DNA from 3 places in the Streptomyces sp. NPDC048565 genome. Region 1 is predicted to be linked to each of the others. Evidence: riboswitches for the same ligand, from Rfam matches in the RefSeq annotation. Region 1 holds a riboswitch; each other region holds the start of a gene.
What was found. Region 1 has a riboswitch for thiamine pyrophosphate ahead of thiC (phosphomethylpyrimidine synthase ThiC). Riboswitches for the same ligand answer to the same signal wherever they lie in the genome.
Positions count from the first base shown of each region.

Region 2: it holds a riboswitch for thiamine pyrophosphate, as region 1 does, so the genes downstream of both, thiO (glycine oxidase ThiO) here and thiC (phosphomethylpyrimidine synthase ThiC) in region 1, are expected to answer to the same signal.
Region 3: it holds a riboswitch for thiamine pyrophosphate, as region 1 does, so the genes downstream of both, AB0C75_RS16760 (thiamine ABC transporter substrate-binding protein) here and thiC (phosphomethylpyrimidine synthase ThiC) in region 1, are expected to answer to the same signal.

Region 1 is NZ_JBEZIH010000002.1:135,641-145,271, forward strand. It holds gene AB0C75_RS02775 (SsgA family sporulation/cell division regulator) at 64-501, shown strand; gene AB0C75_RS02780 (YibE/F family protein) at 517-1,872, opposite strand; TPP riboswitch at 1,944-2,077, shown strand; gene thiC (phosphomethylpyrimidine synthase ThiC) at 2,070-3,878, shown strand; gene AB0C75_RS02790 (DUF885 domain-containing protein) at 4,042-5,742, shown strand; gene AB0C75_RS02795 (hypothetical protein) at 5,924-6,100, shown strand; gene AB0C75_RS02800 (hypothetical protein) at 6,057-6,881, opposite strand; gene AB0C75_RS02805 (metallophosphoesterase) at 7,063-8,121, opposite strand; gene AB0C75_RS02810 (LacI family DNA-binding transcriptional regulator) at 8,296-9,408, opposite strand.
Region 2 is NZ_JBEZIH010000003.1:59,073-68,703, forward strand. It holds gene AB0C75_RS04650 (class II 3-deoxy-7-phosphoheptulonate synthase) at 1-303, shown strand, start outside; gene AB0C75_RS04655 ((2Fe-2S)-binding protein) at 468-737, shown strand; gene bfr (bacterioferritin) at 741-1,220, opposite strand; gene AB0C75_RS04665 (sulfite oxidase-like oxidoreductase) at 1,377-2,009, shown strand; gene AB0C75_RS04670 (deoxyribonuclease IV) at 2,028-2,891, opposite strand; gene pknB (Stk1 family PASTA domain-containing Ser/Thr kinase) at 2,914-4,836, opposite strand; gene AB0C75_RS04680 (thiazole synthase) at 4,962-5,756, opposite strand; gene thiS (sulfur carrier protein ThiS) at 5,759-6,037, opposite strand; gene thiO (glycine oxidase ThiO) at 6,034-7,236, opposite strand; TPP riboswitch at 7,234-7,346, opposite strand; gene AB0C75_RS04695 (FAD-dependent oxidoreductase) at 7,418-8,656, shown strand; gene AB0C75_RS04700 (Rv2175c family DNA-binding protein) at 8,730-9,095, shown strand; gene thiE (thiamine phosphate synthase) at 9,295-9,631, shown strand, end outside.
Region 3 is NZ_JBEZIH010000012.1:84,690-94,320, forward strand. It holds gene whiG (RNA polymerase sigma factor WhiG) at 1-48, shown strand, start outside; gene AB0C75_RS16720 (helix-turn-helix domain-containing protein) at 146-703, shown strand; partial or broken gene AB0C75_RS16725 (M23 family metallopeptidase) at 718-1,170, opposite strand; gene rpsB (30S ribosomal protein S2) at 1,650-2,612, shown strand; gene tsf (translation elongation factor Ts) at 2,713-3,549, shown strand; gene pyrH (UMP kinase) at 3,708-4,484, shown strand; gene frr (ribosome recycling factor) at 4,600-5,157, shown strand; gene AB0C75_RS16750 (phosphatidate cytidylyltransferase) at 5,157-6,245, shown strand; gene rlmN (23S rRNA (adenine(2503)-C(2))-methyltransferase RlmN) at 6,316-7,422, shown strand; TPP riboswitch at 7,497-7,613, shown strand; gene AB0C75_RS16760 (thiamine ABC transporter substrate-binding protein) at 7,687-8,781, shown strand; gene AB0C75_RS16765 (iron ABC transporter permease) at 8,853-9,631, shown strand, end outside.

The DNA of each region.
Region 1 (9,631 bases):
ATGGCGTCAATAGGGCCATGGGGGATCATTCCTGGCCAGTTTCATCTACTGCGGGGTTGAACGATGCGCGAGTCGGTTCAAGCAGAGGTCATGATGAGCTTCCTCGTCTCCGAGGAACTCTCCTTCCGTATTCCGGTGGAGCTCCGGTACGAGGTCAGCGATCCGTACGCGATCCGGATGACCTTCCACCTGCCGGGTGACGCCCCCGTCACCTGGGCATTCGGCCGCGAGCTACTGCTCGACGGTCTCAACAGCCCCAGCGGTGACGGCGATGTGCACATCGGCCCGACCGAGCCCGAAGGGCTGTCGGATGTACACATCCGCCTTCAGGTCGGTGCGGACCGTGCGCTCTTCAGGGCCGGCACGGCACCGCTTGTGGCATTTCTCGACCGTACGGACAAGCTGGTGCCGCTGGGGCAGGAGCACACGCTGGGTGACTTCGACGGCAATCTGGAAGAGGCGCTGGGTCGTATCCTCGCCAAGGAGCAGAACGCCGGCTGAACAGGAAGGTCCGGCTCACGCCTTGCGGCGCCGTCCCCTCCCGGTCCGCGCGGGTGCAGGAGCTTCGGCTCCCGCGCCGAGCCCCGTGCGGTCCGCGGAGACCACCAGAGCCGCGAGTGCCGTCGTGACCGGTACGGAGGCGACCAGCCCGATCGATCCGACCAGCGTGCGGACGATCTCCTCGGCGACCAGCTCGCTGTTGGCCACGGTGCCCACACTGCTCTGCGCGATCGAGAACAGCAGCAGCAGCGGAAGAGCCGCGCCGGCGTAGGCGAGCACGAGTGTGTTGACGACCGAGGCGATGTGGTCGCGCCCGATCCGGATACCCGCCCGGTAGAGGCGGCGCGCGCCCATGGTCGGATCGGCCTGGTGCAGCTCCCAGACCGCCGACGTCTGGGTCACGGTCACATCGTCGAGCACACCGAGCGAGCCGATGATCACGCCGGCGAGCAGCAGACCGCTCATGTCGATGTCCGGGTAGAGCCCATGGATCAGACCGGTGTTGTCGTCCGTGTTCCCGGACAGGACGGCCCAGCCGATGAAGAGCGAGCCCAGCAGCCCGATCAGCAGCAGCGAGATGAGCGTGCCGACGACGGCCACGGAGGTACGGGCCGTCAGTCCGTGACAGGTGTAGAGGGCGATCAGCATGATGGCGCTCGCCCCGATCACCGCGACGACCAGGGGGTTGGACCCCTGCAGAATCGCCGGCAGGATGAACAGGGTCAGTACGGCGAAGGACACGGCGAGCGCGATCAGTGCCATGAGTCCGCGCAGCCTGCCCACCACGATCACCGCGAGGGCGAAGATCCCGGCGAGCAGCGCCATCGGGAACGCGCGGTCCACGTCGGTCACCGAATACTGCAGGTCCCGGGGCGCGTCGGGGGCGTACGCCACGACCACCCCCTGGCCCTCGCGCAGTTGCCGCGGGGCGTCGGGCTGGACGACCTCGACGAACGTACGGCCCTTGTCCTTACCGCTGGTCACCTCGACCGTGGCCTTCTTGCACTTCCCGGTCTGCTCGTTGACCGCTTCCTGTCCGGCCGCAGTGGAGGTGTCGCCGGTCGCCGGCACCTGCGCGGCGTTGACGTCCGCGCAGTTGACCGACACGACCTTCGTGACCCGCCCGTCCTGTGTCTGCCGGTCGAAGCCGACACCCGTGCGTTCATGGGCGGGTGCACCACCGGGCCAGAAGGCTACGAGGCCGACGACGACCGCGGCGGCGAAGGGGATCAGCACAGCCGCGATGACCTTGCGAAGGTGCTTGGACACCGGCGCTGCGGGGCCGTGGCTGTGGGTGTGGCCATGCGCATGACTCTGGGTGCTGCCTGCTGCGGGGCCGTCGGGTTCGGGGGCGCTCGGAGGGGACGTCACCCGGCGATCATCCCAAGAACAGGGGAGGCCCTCTGGCCAGCGCGCCAGGACGGGGGTTAGCGTGGAGGCGCATTTGTACACGCGGGAGCTCGGAGCACCGGGCTGAGAGGGCGCTGACCTCCGTATATTCATACGGGACACGCTGCGCCGACCGCCGAACCTGTTACCGGGTAATGCCGGCGTAGGGAGTAGGTCTCATGACCACAGCGGACGCACGCACGCCTGCCTCGAAGCGGAACGCGCAGAACGACGAGGCCGGGAAGTCCATCGGCTGGCACAAGGGATACATCCAGGGCTCACGCCCGGATCTCCGGGTGCCGGTCCGCCAGGTGCACCTCACCAACGGCAAGGACGTGACCCTGTACGACACGTCCGGGCCGTACACCGACCCCACCACCGGCACCGACGTGCGCCGGGGGCTCGCCCCGCTGCGGGAGCACTGGATCACCGCCCGCGGGGACACCGCGGAGTACGCGGGCCGTCCCGTGCGCCCCGAGGACGACGGGCTCAAGCACACCTCCCCGAGGGGCGGCCTGCGCAATCTCGACGCGGTCTTCCCCGGGCGCCCGCGGCAGCCACGCCGCAGCCGCGACGGCGGTCCCGTCACCCAGCTCGCGTACGCCCGCCGGGGGGAGATCACCCCGGAGATGGAGTACGTGGCGATCCGGGAGAACGTCGAACCCGAGGTCGTGCGCGAGGAGATCGCGGCGGGCCGGGCCGTCCTGCCCGCCAACGTCAACCACCCGGAGATCGAGCCGATGATCATCGGCAAGCGTTTCCTGGTGAAGGTCAACGCCAACATCGGCAACTCCGCGGTCACCTCCTCCATCGAGGAGGAGGTGGACAAGATGACCTGGGCCACCAAGTGGGGCGCCGACACGGTCATGGACCTCTCCACCGGCCGCAACATCCACACCACCCGCGAGTGGGTCCTGCGCAACTCCCCCGTGCCGATCGGTACGGTCCCCCTCTACCAGGCGCTCGAGAAGGTCGACGGCCGGGCCGAGGAGCTGACCTGGGAGATCTACAAGGACACCGTCGTCGAGCAGGCCGAGCAGGGCGTCGACTACATGACGGTGCACGCCGGTGTCCGGCTGCCGTACGTCCCGCTGACGGCCCGCCGCAAGACCGGAATCGTCTCGCGCGGCGGATCCATCATGGCGGCGTGGTGCCTGGCCCACCACCAGGAGTCGTTCCTGTACGAGCACTTCGAGGAGCTCTGCGAGATTCTCGCGGCCTACGACGTGACGTACTCGCTCGGTGACGGGCTGCGCCCCGGCTCCATCGCCGATGCCAACGACGAGGCGCAGTTCGCCGAGCTCCGGACGCTCGGTGAACTCAACACCGTCGCCAAGCGGTTCGGCGTGCAGACGATGATCGAGGGCCCGGGGCATGTCCCGATGCACAAGATCAAGGAGAACATCGACCTTCAGCAGGAGATCTGCGAGGAGGCCCCGTTCTACACCCTGGGGCCGCTCACCACGGACGTCGCGCCCGCGTACGACCACATCACCTCGGGCATCGGCGCGGCGATGATCGCCTGGTGGGGGACGGCGATGCTCTGCTACGTCACGCCCAAGGAGCACCTGGGACTGCCCAACCGCGACGACGTGAAGACCGGTGTCATCACGTACAAGATCGCCGCCCATGCCGCGGACCTCGCCAAGGGGCACCCCGGGGCGCAGGAGTGGGACGACGCGCTGTCGGACGCGCGGTTCGAGTTCCGCTGGGAGGACCAGTTCAACCTGGCGCTCGACCCCGACACCGCGCGGGAGTTCCATGACGAGACGCTGCCGGCCGAGCCGGCGAAGACGGCACACTTCTGCTCGATGTGCGGCCCCAAGTTCTGCTCGATGAAGATCTCCCACGACATCCGGCGGGAGCACGGCGGCGGGCCCACGATCGTCGACACCGAGTTCGACGCGGAGGCGCTGGCAGGCATGGCGGAGAAGTCGCAGGAGTTCGCCGCCCGGGGCAACCGGGTGTACCTCCCGCTGGCCGACTGACACCGGCCGGCACAGGAGCCGTTCAGGGCTGTTCCGGACGGAAGCCCCTCCGGAGCAGCCCTCGGGAACAGCGCCGTCCACGCCTGTGGCCCGGTCCTGGGTTCCGGACAGCCGGTTGTCCGAGAGCCCGGCGCCGGGACCGGCGGCGCGTCAGGATGTCCCCATGCCAATCGAATCGGTCACACCGCGCAGCATCGCCGACAGCCACCTCGATCAGGTGGCCGCGCACAATCCGATGACGTCCGCCTGGCTGGGCCTCGACCGGGGCGACGACCGGCAGCCGGACCTCTCACCGGACGGCTTCGAGGCGCTCGCCGATGTATCCCGCCGCAGTCTCGCCGCACTCGACGTCGCCCCTGTACCGGATGACCCCGCCGAACAGGCCTGCGCCCGGCTGCTGCGTGAACGCCTCACCGCCGAGCTCGCGATGCACGACACCGGCGAGAACTTCCGGCAGCTGCGCACCGTGGGCGCGCACGTCGATCAGCTACGGACGATCTTCACCCTCATGCCCACCGACACCGACGAGGACTGGGCGGCGGTCGCCGGGCGGCTGCGCAACCTCCCCGGCGCGCTGGACGGATACCGCGCGACCCTCGCCGAGGGGATCTCCCGCGGTCTGCTCGCCGCGCCCCGGCAGGCCGCCGGGATCATCGGCCAGCTCACCGACTGGACCGGGGAGGCCGAGCAGGCCGGCCGGCAGCAAGGGGGCGGCGGTGCGGGCTGGTTCGCCGGCTTCGTCGCGGGCGGCACCGACCGGATGCGCCCCGAGCTCGACGCCGCAGCGCTCCGGGCCACCGCCGCGGTCTCCGAGTTCCGTGACTGGCTGCGCGACACCTACGCCCCCGCGGCGGCGGACACCCCGGACGCCGTCGGCCGGGAGCGTTATCTGCACGCCGCACGTCACAACACGGGGGCCGAGCTCGATCTGGACGAGGCCTACGCCTGGGCCTGGGACGAGTTCCACCGGACGCTCGCCGAGATGCGCGTCGAGGCCGAGCGGGTCCTGCCCGGCGCCACGCTCCTCGACGCCATGCACCACCTGGACGAGCAGGGCCACGCGGTCAAGGGCGAGGAAGCCATCCGCGACTGGTTGCAGCAACTGATGGACGAGGCGATCAGCGCCGTCGACGGAAGGCACTTCGACCTCTCGGGGCCGATCCGCGAGGTCGAGTCCCGGATCGCGCCCTCGGGCAGCGCCTCCGGGCCTTACTACCAGGGCCCGAGCCTCGACTTCAGCCGTCCGGGACGCACCTACCTGCCCACCCTCGGCCAGGAGAGCTTCCCGACCTGGCAGCTCGTCAGCATCTGGTATCACGAGGGCGTCCCTGGGCATCATCTCCAGCTGGCCCAGTGGGCCGCGGTCGCCGGCCGGCTCAGCCGCTACCAGGTCACCGAGGGCATGGTCAGCGCCAACGTCGAGGGCTGGGCGCTGTATGCCGAGCGCTTCATGGACGACCTGGGCTTCTACTCCGAACCCGCGCGCCGTCTCGGCTTCCTGGACGGGCAGATGCTGCGAACGATACGGGTGATCATCGACATCGGAATGCACCTCGAACTCACCATCCCCGCCGACTCGGGCTTCCACCCCGGCGAGCGCTGGACCGCGTCGCTCGCCGCAAAGTTCATGGCCGCCTACAACGGCAGCCCGGCCGCCCGCCGCGCATCGGAGATCGACCGCTACCTCGGCTGGCCGGGACAGGCCATCGGCTACAAGCTCGGCGAACGCGTCTGGCTCCAGGGCCGCGAGGCCGCGAAGCGCCGCCAGGGCGCCGCCTTCGACCTCAAGGCCTGGCACATGAAGGCGCTCTCCCAGGGTTCGTTGGGGCTCGACGACCTGGCCGGCAATCTCGCGGAGCTGTAGGCCGCGACACGTCAGAGGCCGGTCTCCGGGAGCGCTGCGAGGCCCGCGCCACCGGAGCCGTGGCGCAGCGTGACGAGCTGCGCCTCGACGCGCTCCTGCCGGCGCGCCTCGGGGCTCAGTTCGGTCAGGGCCGCGGTACCGGCGAAGCGGGGGCCGCAGCGAGCCTTGGAGCGGGGCGGTCGTGAAGGAGGAGCTGCTCGCCCTCGGGCTGCCCGTGCTGGGTCTCGCGATGTGGATCGACCAGTCCAACGGTCACGGACCGGTCGCCGTGTACGGCTTCGTCCTGGGCGCGCTGGTCTGCCTGCCGGCCCGGATCACTCCGGCCGGTGCTCAGGGCCGCCGAAGTCCGGGCTCGTGAAGTCGGGACTGGTGAAGGTGGGGCGCGGGCCTGCGGAGGGGCCTCCCTCGGGCCCGGAGAAGTCCGGCCTGCTGTAGCCCACCTTCGGGATGCGTTCGGGCGAACGGTGCGGCGTCCGCGATGCGGGTCCTGCCGTCGGATCGGCCAGCGCGTCCCGGAGGAAGGGCAGGACGCCGCGCTCCAGCAGGGCGTGGCGCCAGGCCTCCCGGGCGCGCGCCACGTCCTCCGGAAGTTCCTCCTCCTCGTCCACGGCCGGCAGCGCGGTGGCGCCGTTGCGCAGGGCGGTGACGAGGAGGCCCACCGCGGCGACGAGGATGGCGGCGGCGGCGACCGCGGCGAAGAACCATCCGGCGGCGACCATGGTCGTGGCGAAGGCCGGGGCGGGGCTGAGTGCCTTGAGCGGGTAGCCGATCAGCAGGAATATCAACGCGGCCGTAGCCGCGAGCAGGGGTGCCAGCACGGCGATCACCGCGAGGGTGCCGGCGCCGCTGGGTCCGGCTTCGTCCGTGGGGGGCTCCAGGAAGGAGCCATGGGTGTCCAGGTCTCCCGTCCCGCGCACCTCGCCGCGGATCTTCACGTAGTGGTCGTACTCGGTGGCGGCCGCCGCGGTGATCAGGGGCGTGGCGTTGAGGGCCATCGTCCGCAGCTGTTCCGTGTTGAGACGGTCGCCGACTTCGTCCGGATCCGGTCGTATCTGAGCATGACGCAGCGCGTCGGCAAGGATCCGCTCGTACTCGGGGCGGTCCTCGGCCAGCAGGTGCGGAGCGCTATTCATGTGCATCCCCCGATGCTCCGTAGGGCCTGATCGACCGTGCGGGCCGGGCGATCGGGCGGAAACGGAGGAGAGCCTGCGACTGATACGCCGATGGTAGAGCGCCTACGGCACGAGGTGACAGGGTGTTTCCGGAAATAGGCCCAGCGGCTGACGGTGTCGGGTCGAGATGCGTCTTCCCCGGCGACCGTCAGTCATGCAGGGGAAGTTGGGCGACCAATAGCTTTCCGGCCATGGTCACGCCGCCGTCCATCGCGATGGCGAGCCCGTCCGCGTAGACGTGCGGACCGTCCACCACAGGCCGTGGCACCTCCTCGCCCTCCTCCGAACCGACCTCGCCGAGCAGGTACGGAATGGGGCTGTGGCCGTGGACGACGCGCTGCCCGCCGTACGTCGACATCAGTTCGCGGACGGCCTCTGTGCCGCCCTCGTCACGGAAGGCGAACCGCTTGGTGAGTTTGCGGAAGAGGTCCCAGCACTCGTCGGCGTCGTTGCGCGTGAGAATGGCGTGCACCGTGTCGTTGACGTCCTCGATGGTGGAGCCGTAGTCGAGGTAGGTGGTCGCGTCGGAGTGCATCAGCAGATGCCCGTCCTCCTCGACCACCGCGTCCAGCCGGGCCATCCACTGGAGGTGGACGTCCTGGAGACGCTCCATGTCCGTCTTCTGGCCGCCGTTGAGCAGCCAGGCGGCCTGGAAGGTCGCGGTTCCCGCGCCGGAGTTCACGGGGGTGTCGCCGAACCTCTTGGCCCCGAGCAGCAGCAGCTCGTGGTTGCCCATGAGCGCCTTGCAGTACCCACCGGCGGCGGCGGCCTCCGCGGAGAGACGCATGACGAGGTCGATGACGCCGATGCCGTCGGGGCCGCGGTCGGTGAAGTCGCCGAGGAACCAGAGCCTGGCGCTGCCCGCGGCCCACCGGCCGTCGGCGTCGATGAGCCTCTGCTCGTGCAGGGCGGCCATGAGCTCGTCCAGATAGCCGTGGACGTCGCCGACGACGTACAGCGGACCGCGTCCGGATTCGGCGGGAGGCCGGGGCTGCGGCACGGCCTCCACCTGGACGGTGTCCCCCCGGTTGATCACGGGCAGATCGCGCTCGGTGGGGGTGTACCCCTCCGGCGGTTCGTCGCCCACCACGGCATTTCCGGGGTGCGGCGAGGGCGCGGGCACCGGCGCCTGCGCATACGGCGGTACGCGGAAGTCACGCAACGTCGCTGTCCGCACCACGGGTTCCTGACCGGCCCCCTGAGTCATCGACCCCTCCACCACCGTCGCGCCTCCGTACACCTGACGGTCCCTGCCTGGTAGAGGTGGTCCGCGGTGTCGTGCGCCCATCATAGGAATGCGGATCGTGCTGTGTGACGCACCAGGGGTGTTGAATCCGTGCGAGCACCCGGTTCATCGACCGTTTGGTCCGGAATATCCCGATCAGTCCCCGGCTGGTGATCGCGGAGGGCTGACCGTGGTGCGCGGCGGGCGCCGTTGCGAGGACGTCCGGACGATGAGTTCCGTCGGTATCACCTGCTCCAGCGGACCGTCGTGTTCGACTCCTTCGATGGCGTCGATGAGGAGCTGGATGACGGCAGTGCCGATTCTGCGGGGCTTCAACGAGAGCGTGGTGATGGGGGGCTCGGTGGCGGCGTACACCGTGGACTCGCTGCAGCAGACCAGCAGGAGGTCCTCGGGGACCCGCAGGCCGTAGCGGCGTGCGGCGGCGAGCAGATCCGTGCCGTTGGGGTCGAAGAGCCCGTAGACGGCGTCGGGGCGGTCGGGACGGGCCAGGAGACGGTCCGCTGCGACCGCGCCCGCGCAGGGGTCGTGGGCCGGATAGGACTCGTAGACGGGATCCTGGCCGACCCGCTCGCACCAGTGGAGATAGGCGGTGGTGGAGAGCCGGGTGTAGGTGTCGGTGGTGGTGCCGGTCAGCAGCCCGATGCGGCGGGCTCCGGCGGCGGCGAGGTGGTCAAGGAGGTCGAGGACGGCCGCCCGGTGGTCGTTGTCGACCCAGGCGGTGACCGGGAGCGTGCCCGCCGGGCGGCCGTCGGAGACGACGGGCAGCCCCTGGCGCACGAGTTCGGTGACCACCGGGTCCTGGTCGGAGGGGTCGATGACGACCGTTCCGTCGAGCGCGACGTTCGACCACACGTCGTGGCGTGAGGTGGCGGGGAGGATCACGAGGGCGTAGCCACGGGCGAGCGCGGCCGATGTGGCGGCTCTCGCCATCTCCGCGAAGTACGCGAACTCGGTGAAGGTGAAAGGTTCGTCCCCGTACGTGGTCACGGTCAGGCCGATGAGGCCGGACTTGCCGGTACGGAGGGTTCGGGCCGCCGCCGACGGGCGGTAGTCCAGCCGTTCGGCGACCTCGCGGACATGTCGGCGGGTGGCGTCCGGGAGCCTGCCCTTGCCGTTGAGGGCGTCGGACACGGTCGTGATGGAGACCCCGGCCGCCGCGGCGACGTCCCGGATCCCCGCCCGTCCTTGCCGGCCGCTGCGGCGGGGCGTCTCTGTCCGGCTCACCTGGTGCTTCCCTGCTGCTGTCATGGCGAGCCGATAGTAGGGCTCTGACGCATGGTCAGGCCGGTCGCATATGCACACGTTGGCAGGCACGTTTCTGCATGATCATAAACGAGTAATTGCCTTGTGAAAAAAGGTCGTTGAGTAGATCCGCAGTGATGTGTCATGCATCGACGCGCAGGAACCTGCCAAATGGCCCATGTCTCGAAGAGGTCTCAACTCACCTGTTCGAGGGATGCGCGCCACGGAG
Region 2 (9,631 bases), on a different contig from region 1:
GTGACCGACCCGATGCACGGAAACACCTTCGAGGCGGCCTCGGGCCACAAGACGCGCCGCTTCGACGACGTCCTGGACGAGGTCAAGGGCTTCTTCGAGGTGCACAAGGAGCTCGGGACGCACCCCGGCGGCATCCACGTCGAGCTCACGGGTGACGATGTCACCGAGTGCGTCGGCGGCGGCCACGAGATCTTCGTGGACGATCTGCACCAGCGCTACGAGACGGCCTGCGACCCGCGCCTCAACCGCAGCCAGTCCCTCGACCTGGCCTTCCTGGTCGCCGAGATGTACCGCGACCAGTAGGACCGCACCCGTGAGGTGAAGCCTGTGGGGCATGGATCGATGTGATTCGTGCCCCACAGGCGTACCCGGGGCTTTACGTGCGCGCGCTCGTAGGTAAGGTTAGGTTAGCCTCACCGAATAGATCGGGACGGCGCAGCGACCGAACCCGTCGGGAGGTGAACCGCGTGTACGTCTGCTCCTGCTTCGGCATCACGGAGGACCAGGTCAAGCAGCATGCGGACGGCGGAGCGTGCACGCCTCGCCAGATCGCCTCCGCCTGCAAGGCCGGCACCGACTGCGGCGGCTGCGTCCGTCGGATCCAGGCGCTGCTGGGCCGCGGCAGCTGCCCCCGCCGTGAGCTCGTCGAAGGACGCACGGCGCCGGAGGGCGCCACGGCAGGAGTTCCCGTCGCTCTCGGCGGCACGCCGGACGTCAGGCTTTCCGACGCCGCCTGAGGATCAGCTGTCCGGCTGCTCGATCACCTGGGCGATGTAGAGCGGCTCACCGAGCTTCTCGACCAGATCCAGCTGGGTGTCGAGATAGTCGATGTGATGCTCCTCGTCCTCCAGGATGGACTCGAAGATGTTCGCCGAAGTGATGTCGCTCTTGCCGCGCATCACCTCGATGCCGCGCCTGAGGCGGTCGATCGCCTCCACCTCGATCTGACGGTCGGCCTGGAACATCTCGGTGACCGTCTGGCCGACCCGCACGTGGAAGAGCCGCTGATAGTTGGGCAGCCCGTCCAGGAACAGGATCCGGTCGGTGAGGATCTCCGCGTGCTTCATCTCGTCGAACGATTCTGCCCTGGTGTACTTGGCGAGCTTCGTCCAGCCGAAGTTGTCCTGCATCTTCGCGTGCAGGAAGTACTGATTGATGGCAGTCAATTCGGCGGTCAGCTGTTCGTTCAGGAACTCGATGACCTCGGGGTCGCCCTGCATCGCAGAGGCTCCTTCCAACCGGTGAACCAGGCATGTTTGCGCGCATCCTCGCATCGCGCCGTCACGGCCGTCCAGTAAGTGCATGCTTAGTATGAGTTGCCCGAATCGGCTCTCCCCTGGTCATCACCACCCCTGCCTGTCTGTCACCATGGAGGTATGGGTCAGCCGGATAGCCGGGTAAGCGGCACAGCAGGGCAAGCCGGGCTTCCGCCGGGACAACGGCTGCAGCGCGGCTGGCCGGTCACCCATTACGGTCCTGTTCCCAAGTTCAAACCGGACCGCTGGGAGTTCCGGGTCTTCGGGGCCACGGCCGACGGCGACAAGCACTGCTGGAATCATCAGGAATTCACGGAGCTTCCCTTCTCGTCCGTCGTCGCCGATCTCCACTGCGTGACGAAATTCAGCATGCTCGGAGCCGAATGGGGCGGAATCCTGGCCCGCGATGTGGTGGAACTCGCGCCGCCCGCGCCCCAAGTCACCCATGTCATGGTCTGGGCCGAATACGGATTCAGCTCGAATCTGCGTATCGCCGACTTCATCTCGGACCGAACGCTGTTCGCCACCCATAAGGACGGTGAACTGCTCACGGCCGAACACGGATTTCCGCTGCGCCTCGTCGTACCCGGCCTGTATGCCTGGAAGGGGCCCAAATGGGTCCGGGGCATCGAATACATGCAGGCCGACCGCCGTGGCTTCTGGGAAGAGCGCGGATACCACAACATCGGTGACCCGTGGAGCGAGCAGCGCTACTCCTACCAGGAGGAGCCCGGGGACGGCCCCGAGCTCTGAGCCCCCGCGGTCCTCAGCTCACCCGGCGACGGAGCCCCGGAGCTCCTTCAGCCGCGCCACGTCCGCGGCGTGGCCTTCCTTGCCCCCGGGCGTCTCGATGATCAGCGGCACGCCTTCGGTCGCCGGGTGCGAGAACAGCTCACGGAACGGCCCGGCACCGATATGGCCGGCGCCGATGTTCTCGTGCCGGTCCTTGTGGGCGCCCACCACGTCCTTGGAGTCATTGGCGTGGATCAGCTTCAGCCGGCCTTCGCCGACCGTGTCCACCAGGAGATCCAGGGTCTGCCGCATGCCGGCGGGGCCGGTCAGGTCGTGGCCCGCCGCGTAGATGTGGCAGGTGTCCAGACAGACCCCCAGCCTGGGGTGCGAGTCCAGCGCCTCGAAATACGGACCGAAGTCCCAGGTGCGCGAACAGAGCGAGAAGCCCTGTCCTGCGGTCGACTCCAGCAGCAGGAAGGGGTCGTCGTCCCGCGTCAGCTCGTCCAGCAGCGGAAGCATGTGCGTACGCACCTGGGCGAGTGCCACCTCGCGCGGGCGTCCGCCGGTCGCCGAGCCGGTGTGCACCACCACCCCCAGGGCGCCGATCTCCCGCGCACGGCGCAGCGAGTGGCGCAGGGACAGGACCGACCGCTCGACGGTGGCCTCGGTGTGCGAACCGAAGTTGATCAGATACGGGGCGTGGACGTACGCGGGCACCGACCTGGCCGCGCACTCCGAGCGGAACAGCTCGTCCTGCGCCGGGTTCCCGGGCGGTGTCGCCCAGCCGCGAGGGTTGGCGACGAAGACCTGCACGGTCTCCGCCGCCAGCTCCTGGGCGTAGCCGAGGCCGGTCTTGGCGAGTCCGCCGGCCACGGGAACGTGGCCACCGATGGGGTTGCGCATGTGCTGCCGGTCCTCGGGGTCGCTACAGGGTCTTGGTCTTGATCGTGATCGTGGAGCCTTCGGCGGCCTTCTCGCCGCCCTCCACCGACTGGCTCTTGACCGTGTCGCTGAAGGAGAGGAGCGGGCGGTCGACCTTGACCTCGAACCCGGCGTCCTCCAGTGTGTCGCGGGCCTCGTCGACGTCCTTGCCCGTGACATCGGGGACCTGGAGCATGCGCGGGCCCTTGGAGACCGTCAGCTCCACGGTCTCACCCTCGGCGGCCTCCGCGCCGTCCCCGGGCGACTGCCGGGCGATCTCGCCCGCAGCCTCGGGGGAGTTGACCCGGTCGGGCAGCACCTTCGCCTTCAGACCCTCCTCGTCCAGAGCGGCCGTGGCGTCCTCGACGGAGAGACCGGTGACATCGGGCACGTCGACGGGGCTGCCCTTGCTGACGACCAGGGCGACCGCCGAGTCGGGGTGACGCTCGGTGCCTGCCTGCGGATCCGTACGGATCACCTTGCCCCGGTCGATCTCCTCGCTGAACTCCCGGGTCTCCATTCCGGGCGCGAGGCCCGTCTTCGTCAGCTCACGCCTGGCGTCGGCGAGGGCGAGCCCCTCGACATCGGGAACCTTCACGATCTCGGGGCCGCGCGAGATCACCAGCTTCACCGAGGCGTTGCCGCGGACCCGCTCACCGGAACCGGGATCGCTGCTGATCACCGTGCCCCGCTTCACCGTGTCGCTGTAGGCGCGCTCGACACCCTTCAGATCGAGGCCCTCGCCCGCGAGCCGCTTCTCCGCCGCGCTCCGGGTCTGGCCCAGGAGGGACGGGACCCGGGTGAACTGGCCCGAGTTGATGTACCAGACGCCCGCGCCGGTCCCCAGCACCAGCAGGACGGCGACGACCACGGCGAGCATCCCGCGCCGGCCGCGGACCGCGAACGGCCCGAGCCGTCCGCGCCCGGGCCGCAGGGGGGAGGACGGGGGCATCTCGAGACGGCTGGTGTGGTGCGCGGTGCCCTGGCCTGCCGGGATCACCCGGGGGATCACGCTCGTACGGTCCTCGGCCGCGTCGTGCTCGTCCGAGACGGCCTGCGGAGGCATCGCGGCGAGCTGCTCATCGGTGAGCGCCGCCCGTATCTCACGGGACCGGGCCAGCAGGGCCACGGCGTCGGACGGACGGCCGTCGGGGGTGCGCGCCGTCGCGGCGGCGACCAGCTCGTCAAGACCGGTGGCCAGGCCGGGAACGGCACGGGAAGGCGCCGGGACGTCCTCGTTCAGATGCTGGTAGATGACCTGGGCGGCGGTGTCCCCGCTGTGGGGCTTGCCGCCGGTCAGCATCTCGTAGAGCACGACACCGCAGGCGTACACATCGGACCTGGTGTCGGCCGTGCCCTGCTCGATCTGCTCCGGAGCGAGATACGAGACCGTGCCGAGCAGCGAGCCGGTGGTGTCCGTGGAGGTGCCCACCGCCCGCACGAGCCCGAAGTCGGCGACCTTCACCCGGCCGTCGTCCCCGATCAGGACGTTCTCCGGCTTCATGTCGCGGTGGACGAAGCCCGCGCGGTGCGCGGCGCCGAGAGCCGCCAGCACCGGTTCGAGGATGTCCAGCGCGGCCCGGGGCTGCAGCGCCCCGCGCTCGCGCAGAACATCGCGCAGGGTGCACCCGGCGACGTACTCCATCGCCAGGTAGACGTACGCACCCTGGGCGCCCTGGTCGAAGACGGCCACCACATTGGGGTGGGCGAGCCGGGCGACGGACTTGGCCTCGCGGATGAAGCGCTCGACGAACGCCGCGTCGGTCGCCAGCGCCGGGTGCATCACCTTGAGGGCGAGCACCCGGTCGAGCCGGGTGTCCATGGCCCGGTAGACCGTGGCCATGCCACCGACGGCGATGCGTGCGTCGATGCGGTAGCGGCCGTCGAGCAGCTGCCCGACAAGGGGGTCCTGGAGGGTCGTGTCCACAGTGCGAGTCTACGAGCTGCCACGGACACCACGGGATGGGCCAGGTGTTCCGGACGGATCCGGTGCCGAGCCGTGACAGGGACATGCGCATGTTGTGACGGGAGGGAGCCGCAGGCGCCCGGACCTCAGAACGCCGGGCGCTCCGGATCCAGCACCGCGCGGCCCGCCACGGGCGAGGACGCCTCGGCGAAATGACGGCGCGGGATGCGTCCCGCCCGGTACGCCAGGCGTCCGCCGTCCACCGCGTGCCGCATCGCCGCCGCCATCAGCTCGGGCTCCTGCGCCCGGGTCACCGCCGAGGCGAGCATCACAGCGGCGCAGCCCAGCTCCATCGCCAGCGCCGCGTCCGATGCGGTGCCCGCTCCGGCGTCCAGGATCACCGGGACCCCGGCCTGCTCGACGATCAGCTGGAAGTTGTGCGGATTGCGGATGCCGAGCCCGGAACCGATGGGAGAGCCCAGCGGCATGATCGCCGCGCACCCCACGTCCTGGAGCTTGCGGGCCAGGACCGGGTCGTCATTGGTGTACGGCAGGACCGTGAAGCCGTCGTCGACCAGGATCTCGGCGGCGTCCAGCAGCTCGACGGTGTCGGGCAGCAGGGTCCGCTCGTCGGCCACGACCTCCAGCTTGATCCAGTCGGTGCCCAGCGCCTCCCTGGCCAGCCGGGCGGTGAGCACGGCCTCGCCCGCCGTGAAACAGCCCGCCGTGTTCGGCAGGATCTGGATGGAGAGGCGTTCCAGGACGGAGAGCACGGAGCCCTGCACGGTCGGGTCGAGCCGGCGCATCGCCACGGTGGTCAGCTCGGTGCCCGAGGCGATCAGGGAGCGTTCCAGCACATCGAGGCTGGGCGCGCCGCCCGTCCCCATGATCAGCCGCGACGAGAACGCGGTGGGCCCCAGGGTGAAGAGATCGTCGGACATGGTCAGCCTCCCTGGACGGCGGTGAGGACCTCGACGCGGTCGCCGTCGGCGAGCGTGGTGGCGGACCACTGGCCGCGCGGGACGACGGCCTCGTTGACCGCGGCGGCGACCCCGGCAGGCGCGGTGGTCAGCGCCGCGATCAAGGTGTCCAGCGCGGTGCCTACGGGGACGGTGCGGTGTTCTCCGTTGACGGAGACGGAGACGGAGACGGAGACGGAGGCGGCGGCGGAGGCGGGGCCGGGGACGGCGGCGGGACCGGCGGCGGGCACGGGCTGTGTCATACGGGCTGCTCCTGCGACGCGGGGGCGGTGTCTTCGGGGGAACGGGGCCGGGCAGCCGCCGTGAAGCGGCGCGGCGAGAAGGGGCGGCCGAGCTCGGGCAGCTCGCCCGTGGTCAGCACCTGGGCCATCACATCGCCCGTGACGGGGGTCAGCAGCACCCCGTTGCGGTGGTGCCCGGTGGCGAGATGCAGGCCGGGCAGGGCGGTGGGGCCCAGCAGCGGCGCGTTGTCGGGCGAGGCGGGGCGCAGACCGGCCCGGGTCTCGGTCAGCGGCAGCTCGGTGATGCCGGGCACCAGCTCATGGGCGTCCCGCAGTAGCTCGTACACCCCGCCGGCGGTGACCGTGGTGTCCCAGCCCAGCTCCTCGGTGGTCGCACCGACCACCAGCTCGCCGTTGGCACGCGGGACCAGATAGACATGGCTGCCGCGTACGACGGCCCGCACCGTCCTGCTCAGGAAGGGGGCGTACGCGGGCGGCACGGTCAGCCGCAGCACCTGCCCCTTGACCGGACGTACGGGCGGCACGACCGATTCGGGCAGCCCTTCGAGCCGGCCGCTGAGGCTGCCGCCCGCGAGTACCACCTGGCCTGCGGCGAGCCGCGCACCGTCCGCCAGGACGACGCCCGTCGCCCTGCCGTCCGTGACGGAGAGCCGCTGGACCCAGGCGCGGCGGAAGCCCACCCCCGCCCGCTCGCACGCGGTCAGCAGGGCCGAAGCCAGCCGCCTGGGGTCCACCTGGTGGTCGCCGTCGACCCGCAGCCCGCCGCGAACCCCGGGGGCGAGCATCGGCTCGAGCCGGCGGCACTCACGGCCGCTCAGCCACTCGGACTCGAGCCCCGAGCGCTGCTGCAGCACGTGCAGCTCCCGCAGATGCGCCCGGTCGTCGGAGTCCAGTGCGACGGACAGGGTGCCGCAGGCACGGAAGCCGGTCTCCTGCCCGCTCGCCTCCTCCAGCTCGGCGACGAACGCCGGATAGCGCGCTGCGGAGGCCACGTTGAGGCCGAGCAGCGTCTGCTCGCCGTAGTGGAGTTCGGTGACGGCTGCGAGCATCCCCGCCGCGACCCGGGCGGCGCCGCCGCCCGGGTCCGGATCGGCCAGCGTGGTGCTCAGGCCCTGCTGGGCGGACCGCCAGGCGGTCACCAGACCGATGATGCCGCCCCCGACGACCAGGACGTCGGAGCTGTTCGTGGAGATACGCATGGGCGTCCAGCCCCTCCCTTCGCCGGCATGACCCGGATCAGGTTCGTACGGTCGGAGGCCGGTCAGCCTCCCTCTCAGCCCGGTGCGTCCGGACTCCCGCGAGTCTCTTACGGTGGCCAGCCTAGACCCCGCCCCCGACAGCCGGATACGGGCCCGGGAACCCGGTCATTAGGGTGGACGGGTGAGCGAGCAGACACCGGAACCGGCGCCGGGACAGCCGGCGCGCGCAGTCGTGATCGTGGGCGCCGGCATGGCCGGTGTGCAGACGGCCGTGGCCCTGCGTGAACAGGGCTTCACGGGCCAGGTCACCGTGCTCGGTGCCGAACCGCACCAGCCGTACGACAGGCCGCCGCTCTCCAAGGCGGTCCTGCTCGGCAAGGCGGAGCACTCCGCCTTCGACATCGACTTCGAGGCACTGGACATCACCCTGCGCCTGGGGCTCCATGTGACGGGCCTGCGCGCCGGTGAGCACGAGGTGGACACCCTGGAAGGGCCCGTCGCCTACGACGCGCTGGTCATCGCCACCGGAGCTGAACCCGTCGCACTGCCCGGTTCCGACGGCGTGCCCGGTGTCCATCTGCTGCGCACCCTCGACGACGCCGCGCGGCTGCGGCCCGTCCTCGAACAGCAGCACGACATGGTCGTCGTCGGAGCGGGCTGGATCGGCGCCGAGTTCGCCACGGCGGCCCGCGCCGCCGGCTGCGCGGTCACCGTCGTGGAGGCCGCGGACCGCCCCCTCGCGGGCACGCTGCCCGCCGAGGTCGCCGCTCCGATGGCCCGCTGGTACGCCGAGAGCGGAGCCGGTCTCCTCACCGGTGCCCGGGTCGCCCGCGTCGGACAGGGCGCCGTCCACCTGGCGGACGGCCGGGTGATCCCCGCAGGGGCGGTGGTCGTCGGCATCGGCGCCCGGCCCGCCACGGGGTGGCTCGCGGGCTCGGGCATCGAGCTCGGCCCGGACGGCTCGGTCATCGCGGACGGCTCGCTGCGCACCTCGCTGCCGGATGTCCACGCGGTGGGCGACTGCGCCTCCTTCCCGTCCGCCCGCTACGGGGAGCGGCTGCTGGTCCATCACTGGGACAACGCCCTCCAGGGGCCCAGGGCGGTCGCCGCGGCCCTCGCGGGCGGTGAGGCGGGCACGTACGACCCGGTGCCCTACTTCTGGTCCGAGCAGTTCGGCCGCTTCGTGCAGTACGCCGGCCATCACGCCGGAGCCGACACGCTGCTGTGGCGGGGCGACCCGGCCGAGCCGTCCTGGACGGCGCTCTGGCTGCGGCAAGGGGCGCTCGTCGCCGTACTGGCCGTCAGCAGGCCCCGTGACCTGGCACAGGGGCGCAAGCTCGTCGAAGCGGGGGCGCGGATCGATCCGGCGAGGGCCGCGGACTCCTCCGTACCGCTGAAATCCACGGTGAAGGACGCCTGAGGGGCCCTTGGACACGGCCTCGTACGCCCGGCCTGGCTACCGACTGTCGGTCCGGGATGGCACGCTTGTCCCTGTGACCGAGATTGACGCAAAGATCGATGCTCTCGTCCCCGCCTGGCTCCACCTTCCCGACATCGCGGAAATGCTCGATGTCGAGGTGACGCGTGTACGGCAGCTGGTCAAGGAAGGCCAGCTGATCGCCGTGCGACGTGGTGAGAACCGGACGCTCCAGGTGCCTGCCGCCTTCATCGACGGCGACAAGGTGGTCAAGGGTCTCGCAGGGACCCTGACGCTCCTGAGGGACGACGGCTACAACGACGAAGAGATGCTGGACTGGCTCTTCACCCCCGACCCGAGCCTGCCCGGCACCCCCGCGCAGGCCCTGAGTGAGAATCGCGGTACGGAGGTGAAGCGCCGGGCCCAGGCGCTCGCCGTCTGACCGGACAACCGTGAGACGGGGTGCGGGCCGTGACACACACGGCCCGCACCCCGCTGTCACGGGGCTTCCGGGACGGCCATCCGTCGACGTACGGGCGATTCGCGTACGGGCGATTCGTCGACTCGTCGCCGTACCAGTGATCCAACCGATCCAACGACGCACCGAACGATCCAACGACGCACCGACGGGGGATTTCATCATGTCCACGCTCCGTGACCGGCTCTCCGACGCCCGGCTCTATCTGTGCACCGACGCCCGCGAGCGGCAGGGGGACCTCCCGGAGTTCCTCGACGCCGTGCTGTCCGGCGGTGTGGACATCGTGCAGCTGCGGGACAAGGGCATGGAGGCGGCCGATGAGCTCGAACACCTCGCGGTGTTCGCCGACGCCTGCAAGCGCCACGGAGCGCTCCTCGCCGTGAACGACCGCGCCGATGTGGCCCATGCCATCGGCTCCGACGTGCTGCACCTCGGGCAGGGCGATCTGCCGGTGCCCGCGGCCCGCGCCGTCATCGGCGAGGACGTGGTGATCGGCCGCT
Region 3 (9,631 bases), on a different contig from region 1:
AAGTCGGTGCTGCAGCTGCGGGCGAAGCTGGCCGACGCCGGACGCTGAGCCGGAGCGGCTTCGGCCACTCGGACGCGGACGCGGGCCTTCCTTCGGACCGGCGCCGCCGTAGAGTGGAGGGGTGCCCAGGATTCGAGCGGCCTCCGTGGCCGAGCACCGGACCATGCAGCGCGGCGCCCTCCTGGACGCCGCGCGCTCCCTGCTGTCCGAGGGTGGTACGGAGGCGTTGACCTTCCCCGCCCTCGCCGAGCGCACGGGCCTCGCCAGGTCCTCCGTCTATGAGTACTTCCGCTCTCGCGCGGCCGTCGTCGAGGAGCTCTGCGCCGTCGACTTCCCCGTCTGGGCCGCCGAGGTCGAGAACGCGATGCAACGTGCCGGTACGCCCGAGGCGAAGATCGAGGCCTATGTCCGCCGGCAGCTCGACCTGGTCGGCGACCGGCGGCACCGCGCGGTCGTGGCGATCTCCGCGAGCGAGCTGGACGCGGGCGCCCGGGAGAAGATCCGCGCCGCGCACGGCGGTCTGATCGCCATGATCGTCGAGGCCCTTGTCGATCTGGGCCACAGCGAGCCGAGGCTGGCGGCCATGCTGCTGCAGGGCTCCGTCGACGCGGCGGTCCGAAGGATCGAGCTGGGCGCGGCCGAGGAGCCGGGCATCGTGGCGGACACAGCCGTGGCCATGATCCTGCGCGGCGTGCGGGGCTGAGTCCGCCTCCCTTCCGCATCGGGGAGCGGCACACCGAACACCGGCAGCAGCCTGGAGGGGCCCCGTCGCAGCAGTGACGGAGGAAGCAGTGACAGCGGATCCAGATAGACGTCCCCGCGCCGCAGTCCCCAGTGCAGACAGCCCGAGGCGCAGTGGGACGGCCCGGGTTCGGTCACACCCACGATCTCCCCCGCGGCCACCTTCTCGCCCTGGGTGACCCGCGCCCGCACCGGCTCGTACGTGAAGCGCAGTGGCGGATCCCCGCTCCCCGCCACATCGACGGAGAGCACCCCGCGCCCGGCCACCGGTCCCGCGAAGGCGACCCGGCCGGGGGCGGCCGCCCGCACCGGGGTGCCCGGCGGCGCGGAGAGGTCGACCCCGCGGTGGCCAGGACCGTAGGGACCTTCGGGCGGCTCCCAGCCCCGTACGACCAGGGGCCGGCCCGCGAGCGGCCAGACGCGGTCACCGCCGGGCGCACTCCACGGCGGAGCTCCCGTCGCCGCCCGGGCGGAGGCCGCTCCCAACAGGATCGCGAGCAGGACGGCCAGCGGCACGGCGAGGAGCACGGCGCTCGGCAGTACGGGGGGCGGCAGCACAGCGGCCGGCACTAAAGCGGGCGGCAGCACAGCGGCCGGCTGCACGGTGGTCATTCCAGGTGGGCGGCGCATGGCGCAACGATCTCCCCGGAGGCCCGTTCCGCGGGGATCATGGTCCGGATCTGTGGACGACGGACGGGTTGTGGACATCGCCGTCACCCTGCACCTTGCGGGTCCCGTACACTTCTTCTGGCGATCCGGGTCACCGGGTCGACTTCGCACGCCCCGCCACCACCCTCTCTGCGGACGGTGGCCGCGCTCCTCGGTCCCTTGTGGCACGGCGCGTCGGGGCGTCAGGCGCGACAGCAATCCTGCGGTCGCGACAACCGAGCACCTCAAGGAGTACGGCCATGGCCGTCGTCACGATGCGGGAGCTGCTGGAAAGCGGCGTCCACTTCGGTCACCAGACCCGTCGCTGGAACCCGAAGATGAAGCGCTTCATCTTCACCGAGCGCAACGGCATCTACATCATCGACCTGCTCCAGTCGCTGTCGTACATCGACCGCGCCTACGAGTTCGTCAAGGAGACCGTCGCCCACGGCGGCTCCATCATGTTCGTGGGTACGAAGAAGCAGGCTCAGGAGGCCATCGCCGAGCAGGCGACGCGCGTCGGCATGCCGTACGTCAACCAGCGTTGGCTCGGTGGCATGCTCACCAACTTCTCCACCGTCTACAAGCGCCTTCAGCGTCTGAAGGAGCTCGAGCTCATCGACTTCGAGGACGTGGCCGCCTCCGGCCTCACCAAGAAGGAGCTCCTGGTCCTCTCGCGCGAGAAGGCCAAGCTGGAGAAGACCCTCGGTGGTATCCGCGAGATGCAGAAGGTGCCGAGCGCCGTCTGGATCGTCGACACCAAGAAGGAGCACATCGCCGTCGGTGAGGCGCGCAAGCTCCACATCCCGGTCGTCGCGATCCTCGACACCAACTGCGACCCCGACGAGGTCGACTACAAGATTCCGGGCAACGACGACGCGATCCGCTCCGTCACCCTGCTCACCCGCGTGATCGCCGACGCCGTCGCCGAGGGCCTCATCGCCCGTTCCGGTGCGGCCACCGGTGACTCGAAGCCGGGCGAGAAGGCCGCCGGCGAGCCCCTCGCCGAGTGGGAGCGTGACCTGCTCGCGGGCGACAAGAAGGCGGACGCCGAGGGCGCCGCCGAGGTCCAGTCCTCGGTCGAGACCGAGAAGGACGCCGACGAGGACGCCAAGCCGGACGCCGTCGCCGCCGAGCAGGCCGAGGCACCCGCCGCCGAGGCCCCCGCCGCCGAGGAGGCCACCCCGGCCGCCGAGGCCCCGGCCACGGACGAGCAGGCCTGACACCCGTCAGTCACGGCTGAATGACGGCGGGGGCCGGTGCACGGCACCGCCCCCGCCGTTCACCCGTAGATCTTTCAGACTTCGAGAGAGAAACAGACTCATGGCGAACTACACCGCCGCTGACGTCAAGAAGCTCCGCGAGCTCACCGGCGCCGGCATGATGGACTGCAAGAAGGCGCTCGACGAGGCCGACGGCAACGTCGACGGCGCCGTCGAGGCGCTCCGTATCAAGGGCCAGAAGGGCGTCGCCAAGCGCGAGGGCCGTTCCGCCGAGAACGGTGCCGTCGTCTCCCTCATCTCCGACGACAAGACGTCCGGCGTCCTGGTCGAGCTGAAGTGCGAGACGGACTTCGTCGCCAAGGGCGAGAAGTTCCAGAACGTCGCCAACACGCTCGCCGCGCACGTCGCCGCGACCTCCCCGGCCGACCTGGAGGCGCTCCTCGCCTCGGAGATCGAGTCCGGCAAGACCGTCCAGGCGTACGTGGACGAGGCCAACGCCAACCTCGGCGAGAAGATCGTCCTGGACCGCTTCGCGCAGTTCACCGGCGGTTACGTGGCCGCGTACATGCACCGCACCATGCCCGACCTCCCGCCGCAGGTCGGCGTCCTCGTCCAGCTGGACAAGGAGAACGCCGAGGTCGCCAAGGACGTCGCGCAGCACATCGCCGCCTTCGCCCCGAAGTACCTCAACCGCGACGAGGTCCCGGCCGAGACGGTCGAGAACGAGCGCCGCGTCGCCGAGGCCACCTCGCGCGAGGAGGGCAAGCCCGAGGCCGCCCTCCCGAAGATCGTCGAGGGTCGCGTCAACGGTTTCTTCAAGGACATCGTCGTGCTCGAGCAGGCCTTCGCGAAGGACAGCAAGAAGTCCGTCCAGAAGGTCCTGGACGAGGCCGGTGTCAGCCTGACGCGCTTCGCGCGTATCAAGGTCGGCATCTGAGTCCGTCCGCGAACAACGGTGGACCCCGATAGGGTCTGGTGCAGTCGACGGCCGCACTCAGCCGGACGACCGCAGATCTGACGAGGAGGCCATTGCCGCTGAGGGACAGCAGACCCACCGGCAATGGCCTTCTTCGTATGTGCACGAGGAGAATCTCCATGAACAAGGGCGCGGACGCCACACAGGGTGACCACAAGCGCGACGACGGTACGATTTCCGGCCGTTTCATGCTGAAGCTTTCCGGCGAGGCCTTCGCCGGTGGCGGAGGCCTCGGAGTCGACCCCGATGTCGTGCACGCCATCGCGCGCGAGATCGCCGCGGTCGTACGCGACGGAGCGGAGATCGCGATCGTCATCGGCGGCGGTAACTTCTTCCGTGGCGCCGAGCTCCAGCAGCGCGGCATGGACCGGGCGCGGTCCGACTACATGGGCATGCTCGGCACCGTCATGAACTGCCTGGCGCTGCAGGACTTCCTGGAGAAGGAAGGCATCGACTCACGCGTCCAGACAGCCATCACCATGGGCCAGGTCGCGGAGCCGTACATCCCGCTCCGTGCCGTGCGGCACCTGGAGAAGGGGCGCGTCGTGATCTTCGGTGCCGGCATGGGGATGCCGTACTTCTCCACCGACACGACCGCGGCCCAGCGCGCCCTGGAGATCGACGCCGAGGCGCTGCTGATGGGGAAGAACGGAGTGGACGGGGTCTACGACTCCGACCCGAAGGCCAACCCCGACGCGGTGAAGTTCGACGCCCTGGAGTACGGCGAGGTGATCGCCAGGGACCTCAAGGTCGCCGACGCCACCGCCATCACGCTCTGCCGTGACAACCAGCTCCCCATCCTCGTCTTCGAACTGACCCTGGAGGGCAATATCGCCCGCGCGGTCAAGGGTGAGAAGATCGGCACACTGGTGAGTGACCGGAGCACCCGGGCCTGACGGCCCAGAAGATGGACAACGGCCTGCCGGTCGGACACCGTGCAGGTGAGGACGCGACGCAGGATCCGCAGGACCCGACGATTCCGGGTCCGCTCAAGACGCACAGGAGCACGTGGTGATCGAAGAAATCCTCCTCGAGGCCGAGGAGAAGATGGAGAAGGCCGTCGTGGTCGCGAAAGAGGACTTCGCCGCGATCCGTACCGGCCGTGCGCACCCGGCGATGTTCAACAAGATCGTCGCCGACTACTACGGCGCGCTGACCCCGATCAACCAGCTCGCCTCGTTCTCGGTTCCCGAGCCGCGCATGGCGGTGGTGACCCCGTTCGACAAGACCGCGCTGCGCAACATCGAGCAGGCGATCCGTGACTCCGACCTCGGCGTCAACCCGAGCAACGACGGCAACATCATCCGTGTGACGTTCCCGGAGCTCACGCAGGACCGTCGCAAGGAGTACATCAAGGTCGCCAAGGCCAAGGCCGAGGACTCCAAGATCTCGATCCGCTCCATCCGCCGCAAGGCCAAGGAGTCGCTCGACAAGCTCGTCAAGGACAAGGAGTCCGGCGAGGACGAGGTCCGCCGTGCGGAGAAGGAGCTCGACGACACCACCGCGAAGTACGTCGCGCAGGTGGACGAGCTGCTCAAGCACAAGGAAGCCGAGCTGCTCGAAGTCTGATGAACGACTCTTCCTGGGGCGCCCCGCAGGGAACCGGCTACGGGGGCGCACCCGAGATGGGGCGCGCTCCGGCGGGTCCTGCATACGATGTGCACGGCGCCCAGCAGACTCGGCCCATGCCCATCGTGCCGGACGCTCCCGACGCAGGTAGAGACGCTGACGACCGCGACGACCGGAGGGGGGACGCCGCGCGCGTCAGCGGCCCCCTGTTCCGTGACGAGAAGCCGCAGGAGCCCATGTCCACCCCGCTGCCGTCCACACCGCCGCCCAAGAAGCGCGCCGGGCGTGACCTGCGCGCCGCCATAGGGGTCGGTGTCGGCCTCGGCGCTCTCGTCGTCGGCTCCCTCTTCATCGTCAAGGCCGTCTTCGTCGGTGTGATCGTGCTGGCGGTGGTGGTCGGTCTGTGGGAGCTCACCTCCCGGCTCAAGGAGCGCAAGGGCATCAACGCCCCGCTGGTGCCCCTCGCCGTCGGTGGTGCCGCGATGGTGGTCGCCGGCTATGTGCGGGAGGCCGAGGGGGCCTGGGTCGCCATGGCGCTGACGGCCCTCGCGGTGCTCGTCTGGCGGATGACGGAGCCCCCGGAGGGCTACCTCAAGGACGTCACGGCGGGTGTCTTCGCCGTGTTCTACGTCCCGTTCCTGGCCACGTTCGTCGCGATGATGCTCACCGCCGACGACGGTGCCTGGCGTGTGCTGACCTTCCTCCTGCTGACCGTGGTCAGCGACACAGGCGCCTACGCCGTCGGCTGGCGCTTCGGGACGCACAAGCTGGCACCCCGCATCAGCCCCGGGAAGACCCGCGAGGGCCTGATCGGCGCGGTCGCCTTCGCGATGGTCGCCGGCGCCCTGTGCATGGAGTTCCTGATCGACGACGGGAGCTGGTGGCAGGGTCTGCTGATGGGCCTCGCCGTCGCCGCCAGCGCCACGCTGGGGGACCTCGGCGAGTCCATGATCAAGCGGGACCTCGGGATCAAGGACATGGGCACGCTGCTGCCCGGCCACGGCGGCATCATGGACCGGCTCGACTCGCTCCTGCCGAGCGCCCCGGTCGTATGGCTGCTGCTCGTGCTGTTCGTCGGATCCGGCTGATCACGCCCGCGGGGTAGCCGCTGAGGTGCCCGGTCGGGCTTGCTCGTACGTCTGCGACACTGGAAGAACCATGCCTAAGCCCGGAGAACTCCAGTTTGTCGCGCCCCGTGGAGCCAAGCGGCCGCCGCGGCACCTCGCCGACCTCACACCCGACGAGCGCAAGGAAGCAGTCGCCGCGACCGGCGAGAAGCCCTTCCGTGCCAAGCAGCTGTCACAGCACTACTTCACGCGGTACGCCCACGACCCGGCGGAGTGGACCAACATTCCGGCCGCGTCGCGGGACAAGCTCGCCGAGGCGATGTTCCCCGACCTGATGTCGGTGATGCGCCACATCAGCTGCGACGACGACACCACCCGTAAGACGCTGTGGAAGCTGCACGACGGCACGCTCGTCGAGTCCGTCCTCATGCGGTATCCGGACCGGGTGACCATGTGCATCTCGTCCCAGGCGGGCTGCGGGATGAACTGCCCGTTCTGCGCGACCGGGCAGGCGGGACTCGACCGCAACCTGTCGACCGCCGAGATCGTGCACCAGATCGTGGACGGCATGCGTGCCCTGCGCGACGGTGAGGTGCCTGGCGGGCCCGCGCGGCTGTCCAACATCGTCTTCATGGGCATGGGCGAGCCGCTGGCCAACTACAAGCGCGTGGTCGGGGCCATCCGCCGGCTGACGGACCCCGAGCCGGACGGCCTGGGGCTCTCGCAGCGCGGGATCACGGTGTCCACGGTGGGTCTGGTGCCGGCGATGCTGCGCTTCGCCGACGAGGGCTTCAAGTGCCGTCTCGCGGTCTCGCTGCACGCCCCGGACGACGAGCTGCGCGACACCCTCGTTCCCGTGAACACCCGCTGGAAGGTCCGCGAGGTCCTGGACGCCGCGTGGGAGTACTCGGAGAAGTCCGGTCGCCGTATCTCCATCGAGTACGCGCTGATCCGCGACATCAACGACCAGGCCTGGCGGGGCGACCGGCTCGGCCGGCTGCTCAAGGGCAAGCGGGTACACGTCAACCTCATCCCGCTGAACCCGACCCCCGGCTCCAAGTGGACCGCTTCGCGGCCCGAGGACGAGAAGGCGTTCGTGGAGGCCATCGCCGCCCATGGTGTGCCGGTCACCGTCCGGGACACCCGCGGCCAGGAGATCGACGGGGCCTGCGGGCAGCTGGCGGCGTCCGAGCGCTGAGGCGGTCCGGGCGTACGTGATCCGGCCGGTCCGGCGTGATCCGGCCGGTGTAGCCTGGCCCGGAAATCAACTTCATATTCCGACAGGGGAGCGCCACAGCGCTGAGAGTGCGGCACCGAGTACAGGTCGGCCGCAGACCCTCTGAACCTCGCCCGGGTCATTCCGGGTAGGAAGTTCGGACCTTACTCAAGCTGTTGCGCCCTGCCCGCTCACCGAGCGGGCGGGGCCGCGTCTCTTCCTGGTCACCTCCAGGAGGAAATCATCATGAACACCACGACGAAGTACGCGGCGACGGCGCTCGCCGCCGCTCTCGGCGTCAGCACACTCGCGGGCTGCGGCGGCTCCGACGACAAGGCTTCCGGCAACACGGGGGCCGGCTCCAAGACTGTCACGCTTGTCAGCCATGACTCGTTCAACGCCTCGGACGCCGTCCTGAAGGCGTTCACGAAGGAGACCGGTTACACGGTCAAGGTGCTCAAGAGCGGGGACGCCGGAGCGGCGCTCAACCAGGAGATCCTGACCAAGGGATCCCCGCGCGGCGATGTGTTCTTCGGCGCCGACAACACCCTGCTCTCCCGCGCCCTGGACAACGACCTGTTCACGCCGTACGAGGCGAAGGGTCTTGACCGGGTCGACGCCGACACCCGGCTCGACGCGGACAAGCACCGGGTCACGCCCGTCGACACCGGCGACATCTGCGTCAACTACGACAAGAAGTACTTCGACGACAAGAAGCTCGACCCGCCGAAGACCTTCGACGACCTGCTGAAGCCCGCGTACAAGAACCTCCTGGTCACCGAGAACGCCGCGACGTCGTCGCCCGGACTCGCCTTCCTCCTCGGCACGGTCGCCACCCAGGGCGAGAGCGGCTACCAGGACTACTGGAAGAAGCTGAAGAGCAACGGCGTCAAGGTCGTCGACGGCTGGGAGCAGGCCTACAACGAGGAGTTCTCCGGTTCCGCGGGCGGCAGGAAGGCCAAGGCCGACCGGCCGCTCGTCGTCTCCTACGCCTCCAGCCCGCCCGTCGAGGTGGAGTACGCCGATCCGAAGCCGACCGAGGCCCCGACCGGCGTCGCCACCGGCACCTGCTTCCGCCAGATCGAGTTCGCCGGCCTGCTGGACGGCGCGAAGAACGAGGCGGGTGGAAAGGCGCTGCTGGACTTCCTGATCAGCAAGCGTTTCCAGGAGGACATGCCGCTGAACATGTTCGTGAACCCGGTGGTGAAGGACGCGAAGCTGCCGAAGCTCTTCACGGAGTACGGAGCGACCATCGACAAGCCGGCGACCGTGGCCCCCGAGAAGATCGCCAAGAACCGTGAGCAGTGGGTCCAGTCGTGGTCCTCGCTCGTCGTGAAGTAGCCGCGCGGCCCGCTCGCCGGGGAAACGCGGGGCGCGGGAACGCACGCGGGAACGCGGTGCGGCTCGGCCTCATGGCCGTGCCCGTCGCGTTCTTCGGCCTGTTCTTCGCCTACCCGGTCGTCTCGATCATCGGCCGGGGGCTGAAGGCCGACGGAGACTGGCAGTTCGGCCGGATCGGCGCGGTGCTGGGCCGGTCCGACATCCTCGGCGTCCTCTGGTTCACCACCTGGCAGGCCCTCGCCTCGACCGCGCTCACCCTGTTGATCGCACTGCCCGGCGCCTATGTGTTCGCCCGCTTCGAATTCCCCGGCAAACAGCTGCTGCGGGCCGTCGTGACCGTGCCGTTCGTCCTGCCGACCGTCGTCGTGGGTACGGCGTTCCTGGCGCTGCTGGGACGCGGCGGGTTCCTCGACGAGCTCTGGGGGGTCAGGCTCGACACGAGCGTGTGGGCGATCCTGCTCGCCCATGTGTTCTTCAACTACGCGGTCGTCGTACGGACCGTCGGCGGCCTCTGGTCCCAGCTCGACCCCCGCCAGGAGGAAGCCGCCCGGATGCTCGGGGCCGGCCGCATCGCCGCCTGGCGGCGAGTGACGCTGCCCGCGCTGGCGCCGGCCGTCGCCGCGGCGGGGCTCATGGTCTTCCTCTTCACCTTCACCTCCTTCGGTGTCGTCCAGATCCTCGGCGGCCCGGCCTACTCCACGCTGGAGGTGGAGATCTACCGGCAGACCGCCCAGCTGCTCGATCTGCCGACGGCCGCCGTGCTGACGCTGGTGCAGTTCGCGGCGGTCGGCGGGATCCTCGCCGTCCACGCCTGGACCGTACGGCGACGGGAGACGGCCCTGAAGCTCGT